DNA from 2 places in the Streptomyces sp. NPDC055099 genome. Region 1 is predicted to be linked to the other one. Evidence: riboswitches for the same ligand, from Rfam matches in the RefSeq annotation. Region 1 holds a riboswitch; the other holds the start of a gene.

Region 1 (4,107 bases):
GGCGACTTCGTGGCCCGGTTCTACTCGGTGCACATCCTGCTGCTGCCGGGCATCATGCTCGGGCTCGTGGTGGCGCACCTGATCCTGGTCTTCTACCACAAGCACACCCAGTTCGCGGGCCCCGGCAAGACGAACAACAACGTCGTCGGCATGCCGCTGCTTCCCGTGTACATGGCGAAGGCAGGAGGCTTCTTCTTCCTGGTCTTCGGTGTGATCGCGGCCATCTCGGCGATCGCCACGATCAACCCGATCTGGGCGCTCGGTCCCTACCGTCCGGACCAGGTCTCCACCGGAGCGCAGCCCGACTGGTACATGGGCTTCTCCGAAGGCCTGATCCGTGTCATGCCGGGCTGGGAGATCAACGCCTGGGGTCACACGCTCGTCCTGGGTGTGTTCGTCCCGCTGGTGATCTTCCCGCTGGTCCTGGTCGCGATCGCGGTCTACCCGTTCATCGAGTCCTGGGTCACCGGCGACAAGCGCGAGCACCACATCCTGGACCGCCCGCGCAACGTCCCGACCCGTACGGGCTTCGGCGTCGCGTGGATCACCTGGTACATGGTGCTGCTCATCGGTGGTGGAAACGACCTCTGGGCCACGCACTTCCACCTGTCGATCAACGCGATCACCTGGTTCGTGCGCATCGCCTTCTTCGTGGCACCGGTCCTCGCCTTCATCATCACCAAGCGGATCTGCCTGGGTCTGCAGCGGCGTGACAAGGAGAAGGTCCTGCACGGCCGCGAGTCGGGCATCATCAAGCGCCTGCCGCACGGTGAGTTCATCGAGGTCCACGAGCCGCTCAACCAGGAGCAGCTGCACACGCTCACCGCGCACGAGCAGTACGCGCCGCTCGAGATCGGCCCCTCGGTCGACGAGAACGGCGTCGAGCGCAAGGTGTCCGGTTCGCAGAAGCTCCGGGCCAAGCTCAGCAAGGGCTACTACGGGGAGGACAACCAGATCCCCAAGCCCACCACCGAGGAGTACAAGGAGATCACCAGCGGCCACGGCCACCACTGATCACCTGAGACTCTGACAAGGTCGCCACGGCGAGAGCCCTGTCCATGCGTTCCACTGCATGGACGGGGCTCTTTGCCGTCCCCGGGGCTGGATAAGGTGTTCCTGTCCCGTGTCTAGACGAACCCAGGAGCGGCAGATGAGCGCTGTGACCCCCGCAGGAGGCAACACCGCGGCGGCCCGTTCCTGGCCGGGTGTGCTGAACGGACTGCTCGAGGGACGTGACCAGAGCACCGAGGACACGGCCTGGGCCATGGACCGCATCATGCGCGGCGAGGCGACCGACGCGCAGATCGCGGGCTTCGTCGTCGCCCTGCGGGCCAAGGGCGAGACCGTGGAGGAGATCTCCGGCCTCGTCCGCACGATGTACGAGCACGCCAACGTGATCGAGGTGCCGGGGCGGACCGTCGACATCGTCGGCACCGGCGGTGACGGCGCCAAGACCGTCAACATCTCCACGATGTCCGCGATCGTGGCCGCCGGCGCGGGCGCCAAGGTCGTCAAGCACGGCAACCGCGCGGCCTCCAGCGCCTCGGGAGCCTCCGACGTCCTGGAGAAGCTCGGGGTGAACCTGGAGCTGCCGCTGAAGCGGGTCGTCGAGGTGGCCGAGGAAGCCGGGATCACCTTCTGCTTCGCCGTGAAGTTCCACCCGGCGCTGCGGCACGCGGGCGCGGCGCGCAGCCAGCTGGGCATCCGGACCGTCTTCAACGCCCTCGGTCCGCTCACCAACCCGGCCAGGGTGCGGGCCCAGGCGGTCGGCGTGGCCGACCCGAAGATGGCGCCGATCGTGGCAGGGGTCTTCGCCGAGCGCGGCAACTCCTCCCTGGTCTTCCGCGGCGACGACGGCCTCGACGAGCTGACGACCACGTCGACATCGCGGGTCTGGGTGGTGCGGGACGGAGCCGTGCGCGAGGAGGCCTTCGACCCGCGGGACGTGGGCATCGACCTCGTCCCCGTCGAGGCGCTGCGGGGCGCCGACGCCTCGTACAACGCCGAGGTGGCGCTGCGCCTCCTGGACGGCGAGCAGGGCCCTGTGCGGGACGCCGTCCTGCTAAACACGGCGGCGGCCCTGGTGGCTCTCTCGCCGGGCGAGGGGACCCTGGTGGAGCAGATCGGCGACGGCATCGCGAAGGCGGCGGAGTCGATCGACTCCGGGTCGGCGAAGAAGGCTCTTGAGCTGTGGGTGGCGGCCAGCAACAGGTGAGTGCGGTGCCCGCCGCGGTCCGGATGCCGGACTGCGGTGGGCACCGAGAAGATCGTGTGGCAAGATGCTGCGCAGGTCATGAGTGACAGCGATTAGGCCCCGGCTCGCTGTCCGGCAACCCTCCGTCCGTGGCGGGGTGCCCCGGGTGAAGACCAGGCCGTGGACAGCAAGGTCCATGGCAAGCGCGGACCCCTGCGAACAACCCTGGGGTCCTGGTCCTCAAGGGAGCAGTCTCGTGAGCAAGCGAATGCGATAGGGCTTTCCGGCCCCTTTTCCGCACCCCCTTTTCTCTTCTTCACTGCGGCGCCGTACGCGCGCTCTCGCAGTGAACTCGCCTGCCTTCCCACGGGAGTTCGCCATGTCCGCACGCATCGTCGCCACCACCGAAGCCGCCTCCGCCGAAGCCGCCTCCACCGAGTCCGCCGACCCCTGCTGTGCCGCGCCGCTGCCGGTGCTCGGCCGCGATGTCACCGTGCCGCTCGTCACCGGCGGCGAGGTGACCTACGCGGCGCTCGACTACGCCGCCAGCGCCCCGGCCCTCCAGCGGGTGTGGGACGACGTGGCCGCCTACGCGCCGTACTACGGCAGCGTGCACCGCGGTGCCGGGTACCTCTCGCAGCTCTCCACCGACCTCTTCGAGAACAGCCGGGTCACCGTCGCGGAATTCCTCGGCTGCCGCGAGGACGACCAGGTCGTCTTCACCCGTTCGACCACCGACTCGCTGAACCTGCTCGCCGCCGCCCTTCCGGACGACTGCCAGGTCTTCGTCTTCGAGACCGAGCACCACGCCTCGCTGCTTCCGTGGCGCGACGCCCGCGTGACGTACCTCAACGCCCCGCGCACCGCGGACCAGGCCGTCGCCACCCTGGAGCGCGCCCTCGCCGACCGCGACCCCTACGGTCCCGCCCTGGTCTGCGTGACCGGCGCCTCGAACGTCACCGGTGAGCTGTGGCCGGTCAAGGAGCTGGCCGCCGCCGCCCACGCGCACGGCGCCCGCATCGTCCTGGACGCCGCGCAGCTCGCGCCGCACCACCCGGTCTCCATCAGCGAGCTCGACGTCGACTGGGTCGCCTTCTCCGGCCACAAGCTGTACGCGCCCTTCGGCTCCGGCGTCCTCGCCGGCCGTTCCGACTGGCTGAAGGCGGCCGAGCCGTACCTCGCCGGCGGCGGCGCCTCGCGGAAGGTCGCGCGGCGTACGGACGGGGGCGTGGACGTCGAGTGGCACGAGACCGCCGCGCGCCACGAGGCCGGTTCGCCGAACGTCATCGGCGTGTACTCCATCGCCGCCGCCTGCAAGGCGCTCACCGAGGCGGGCTTCGACGAACTCGTCGCCCGTGAGCGCCACCTGATCGCGAAGGTGCGCGAGGGCCTCGCCGAGGTGCCCGCGGTGAAGGTGCTCTCGCTCTTCGGCGACGACGCGCCGCGCGTCGGCGTCATCTCCTTCGTCGTCGACGGCTGGAACAGCTCGCACTTCGCCGCCGCGCTCTCCGCCGAGTACGGCATCGGCGTACGTGACGGCCTCTTCTGCGCCCACCCGCTGGTGCGCACCCTCCTCGGCAGCGACCCGCAGACCCAGGGGGAGTGCGGTGCCCCCGAGGCCGCGCCCGGCGAGAAGTCGCTGAACGCGATCCGTGTCAGCTTCGGCGCGGGCACCCCGGACGAGCACGTGGAGCGGTTCGTGCGCGCCGTCAAGGAGCTCGTGGCGGACGGCGCGCGCTGGAACTACCGCACGGAGGACGGGCGTTGCGTGCCGGACACCAACGTCGCCTGAGCCTTGGCCCGTCCCTTCAGGCGTGACCCCAGGACGATCATCCGCAGGGCGCGTTCGGTCGCGTCGGTGAGGAACTCGCCGCCGCGGCCGAGCGCCTCGGTGAGCGAGACCGGCGCGGGCA
Region 2 (4,107 bases), on a different contig from region 1:
GAGCTCTCGGCGAGCGCCTCGGCGAAGGCCCGGTTGTAGGTCTCGTACGACGCCCACTGTCCCCGGAACTCCGGGCCGAAGGCCGGTTCGAGCGGCGTCTGGTAGAGCATGTGGTGGACGAACCACAGGACCGAGTTCGCGATTCCGTTGTACGCGTCGGCGTGCACCTGGGGGTCGATGTCGAGCATCCGTACGCCCGGCTCACCCACCCCGCGCCGCACGGCCTCCCGGTCGCCGTCGCCCAGTGCCGCGCAGACCCACAGGGCCGCGTCGCCGTCGGACTCGCCGATCGCGCTGAGGCCGGAGACGAGCCCGCCGCCGCCCCGCTTGGCCGTCAGTTCCCCGTTCTCCTCCAGGGTGTACGTGACGGGGCCGCGGTTGGACGCGACGAGGACCTGGGCGGAAGCGTGCTCGGAGACCATGTGGCGAACCTAGCCCCTGGGGCGGGGACTCAAACACGTCAGAAGGGACACGTCAGAAGGGGCACGTCAGCAAGGCCGCCTAGTCGCGCCTGCTTCTTGCTGCCGCCACCGCCAGCGCTCCCAGTGCGCACAGGGAGATCGCCAGTCCCGCGTACAGCATCGTGTCCGAGTCGCTGCCCGACTTGGCCAGTTCCCCCCGGGCGCCCTCCCGGCGCACGGGCTCTTCCTGCCGGGTGACGGCGTCGGTGTGGCTGATCCGCGGACCGGCGCCGGCGTCCGCCGCGGCGGCGGACGCGGTGGCCCCGCCGAGTGCTCCTGCCGCCAGGGTGGCCGTCGCCAAGGCCACGGCACCGGCACGAAGCGCGCTTTCCCTTGCTTGTCTGACCCACATAAGTGGGGAATGTAGACAAAATGCCCGGCTTGGGGCGGTTACGCCACGCGGCGAGCCGTGTACTCCGCGATGCCGCACATCGGCGGACGCTCCTCCGTGTCCACCGAATGGGTCCGCGGCTCGAACCCCTGCTCGCCCCGTTCGAACTGGGTGAGCTCGGGTCGTACGAGATGGCCGCGCGCGAGCCGCAGCTGCGCCGTCCGGTAGATCGCCGCCGCCATCCGGCCGAGCGCCTGCCCGTCCTGGTGCCGGTGCTTGCGCACCCCGACATCGACCTGCGCGAGCGCGTCCAGGCCCACGGTGTGCAGCGCGTCGACAAGCAGCCCCAGCTCCACGCCGTAACCGACGGGGAACGGCAGCCGCTCCAGGAGGGATCTGCGCGCCGCATACTCGCCGCCCAACGGCTGTACGAAGCCCGCCAGTTGGGGCCAGTGCATGTTGAGCAGCGGGCGCGCCATCAGCTCGGTCACCCGGCCGCCCTGCCCCGCGGTCTCACCCAGGGGGCGGTCGTACATCGCCTTCACGAAGTCCACGTCGGGCTCGGTCAGGAGCGGGCCCACTATGCCGGTGACGAAGTCCGCCGAGAACTCCCTCAGGTCCGCGTCGACGAACGCGACGATGTCACCGCCGGTCACCAGGAGCGAGCGCCACATGACCTCGCCCTTGCCGGGCACGGCCGGGATGCGCGGCAGGATCACGTCCCGGTGCACGACCCGCGCGCCCGCCCTCCGCGCGACCTCGGCCGTACGGTCCCGCGAGCCGGAGTCGATCACCACGAGCTCGTCGACGAGCGCCGCCTTGTCGACCAGCTCACGGCGGATCTCGGCGACGATCTCGCCGACCGTCCCCTCCTCGTCGAGCGCGGGCAGGACGACACTCACCGAGGCCCCCGACGCCTGCTTGGCGGCGACGAGTGCGCTGAGCGGACGGTCGGCAACGGACCAGGAGCGCCTGGTCAGCCAGCGCTCGGCCTCTTCCAGCACGGGTGGCTCCTCCTGTGTGTGGCCTACATGTGATCCATCTCGCGGTTCGGACGACTATCTCAAGGGTCCAGGCCGTCGGTTACAGTCTTGAACAACGCCGATGACCATCGCATGCCGGGGTCATCGCGTAACAAATGCCCTGGGGCCCCTGAAGCCCCCGGCGCCATACCGCTCATCCAGAGGGGCAGAGGGATACGGCCCGTTGAAGCCCCGGCAACCATCCCGCCGACCGCGCACGCGAGGTCTCGGTGGGGAAGGTGCCAATTCCGTCTCGCGGCGAGATGCGTCGCGGGGAAGATGAGGAGAAAGGGCCTCGCCTCCATGGCTGCGCAGACTGTCGCAACGAACGACACCACCCCTTCCACCACGGGTTCCGTGGACCTCGGCCCCGCATCGGGCCTCTCTTGCCGCGAGTGCGGCGAGCTCTACGCCCTCGGCCCGATCTTCGCCTGTCAGGCCTGTTTCGGCCCGCTCGAAGTGGCGTACGACCTGCCGACCGGTGACCCCGAGGCCCTGCGGAAGCAGATCGAGTCCGGCCCCGACAACATCTGGCGCTACGCCCCGCTGCTGCCCGTCCCGGCGGACGTCGCCGAGAAGCCGAACATGAACCCCGGCTGGACCAAGCTCGTCAAGGCCGACAACCTCGCCCGTGAGCTGGGCGTCGAGCAGGGCAAGCTGTTCGTCAAGGACGACTCCGGCAACCCGACGCACTCCTTCAAGGACCGCGTCGTCGCCCAGGCCATCGAGGCCGCGCGCGCCTTCGGCTTCACCACGCTCTCCTGCTCCTCCACCGGCAACCTCGCGGGCGCCGTCGGCGCCGCCGCGGCCCGCGCCGGCTTCCGCTCCTGCGTGTTCATCCCGCACGACCTGGAGCAGGGCAAGGTCGTCATGGCCGCGGTCTACGGCGGCGAGCTCGTCGGCATCGAGGGCAACTACGACGACGTGAACCGCTTCTGCTCCGAGCTCATCGGCGACCCGCTGGGCGAGGGCTGGGGCTTCGTGAACGTGAACCTGCGGCCGTACTACGGCGAGGGCTCCAAGACCCTCGCGTACGAGATCTGCGAGCAGCTCGGGTGGGTCCTTCCCGACCAGCTCGTCATCCCGATCGCCTCCGGCTCGCAGCTCACGAAGATCGACAAGGGTCTGAAGGAGCTCATCGCGCTCGGCCTCGTGGAGGACAAGCCCTACAAGATCTTCGGTGCGCAGGCCGAGGGCTGTTCGCCGGTGTCCACCGCCTTCAAGGCGGGCCACGACGTCGTGCGCCCCCAGAAGCCGAACACCATCGCCAAGTCGCTCGCCATCGGCAACCCCGCCGACGGGCCGTACGTCCTGGACATCGCGCGTCGCACGGGCGGTGCGGTCGAGGACGTGAACGACGAGCAGGTCGTCCACGCGATTGAGCTGCTCGCCCGGACCGAGGGGATCTTCGCGGAGACCGCCGGTGGTGTGACGGTGGGCGTCACGAAGAAGCTGATCGAGGCGGGGCTCATTGACCCGGCGTTGACCACGGTGGTCCTGAACACCGGTGACGGCCTCAAGACCCTCGACGCGGTCGCGGAGACATCTCAGGCGACCGCGACGATCAAGCCCAGCCTTGAGGCGTTTCGCTCCGCGGGTCTTGCCGACTGAGCTTGTTCGCTTGACTGCGGCGCCGTCGTGGCTGGTCGCGCAGTTCCCCGCGCCCCTTACGGGGCCCGCATATCCCGAGGTGAATTCATGAGCGTCAACGTCCGCATCCCCACCATTCTTCGCACCTACACCGGCGGGCAGTCCGAGGTGGCCGCCGAGGGGGCCAATCTCTCCGAGGTCATCGCCGACCTGGAGAAGAACCACGCCGGTATCGCCGCCCGTGTCCTGGACGACCAGGGCAAGCTGCGGCGCTTCGTGAACGTCTACGTGAACGACGACGACGTCCGCTTCGAGCAGGGTCTCGAGACCGCGACGCCGGACGGCGCGGGGATCTCGATCATCCCCGCCGTCGCCGGAGGCTGACCATCGAGCACAGTGCCGGTGGTTGATCCTTTAAGGAAATACCCTGCGTAATGGTCTTTGCCCCCTCCGCGAGAGAAACGGAGGGGGCAATTCCATGTGGTTGAGCGCGGTACAGTTGGGAAGCGAGCTTCCCCGTTTGTGCCGAGCGCATATACGAAGTCGCCCTGAGGGCGACAAGAAGCAGCCAAAGTGCACTGCCCATTTGCCCTTCCCGTGGCATTTGTCTGGCCCGACTTGCCCTGAACTCCGGCGAATTCTCCGCATATTACCGATCAGGCGTGCCCAGAATTCTCGTCCGATTGACCTGTTGCAGAGGGCA

What was found. Region 1 has a riboswitch for S-adenosylmethionine ahead of ACWFRU_RS01255 (aminotransferase class V-fold PLP-dependent enzyme). Riboswitches for the same ligand answer to the same signal wherever they lie in the genome.
Region 2: another riboswitch for S-adenosylmethionine. It lies ahead of thrC (threonine synthase); the one in region 1 lies ahead of ACWFRU_RS01255 (aminotransferase class V-fold PLP-dependent enzyme).

Annotation. Positions count from the first base shown of each region.
Region 1 covers NZ_JBSGUA010000001.1:275,340-279,446, reverse strand. The annotation lists gene qcrB (cytochrome bc1 complex cytochrome b subunit) at 1-1,014, shown strand, start outside; gene trpD (anthranilate phosphoribosyltransferase) at 1,151-2,215, shown strand; SAM riboswitch class IV at 2,290-2,406, shown strand; gene ACWFRU_RS01255 (aminotransferase class V-fold PLP-dependent enzyme) at 2,574-3,986, shown strand; gene ACWFRU_RS01250 (glycerate kinase family protein) at 3,938-4,107, opposite strand, start outside.
Region 2 covers NZ_JBSGUA010000008.1:336,661-340,767, reverse strand. The annotation lists gene ACWFRU_RS22005 (alpha,alpha-trehalose-phosphate synthase (UDP-forming)) at 1-422, opposite strand, end outside; gene ACWFRU_RS22000 (hypothetical protein) at 502-762, opposite strand; gene ACWFRU_RS21995 (glucosyl-3-phosphoglycerate synthase) at 852-1,796, opposite strand; SAM riboswitch class I at 1,966-2,100, shown strand; gene thrC (threonine synthase) at 2,118-3,425, shown strand; gene ACWFRU_RS21985 (MoaD/ThiS family protein) at 3,513-3,788, shown strand.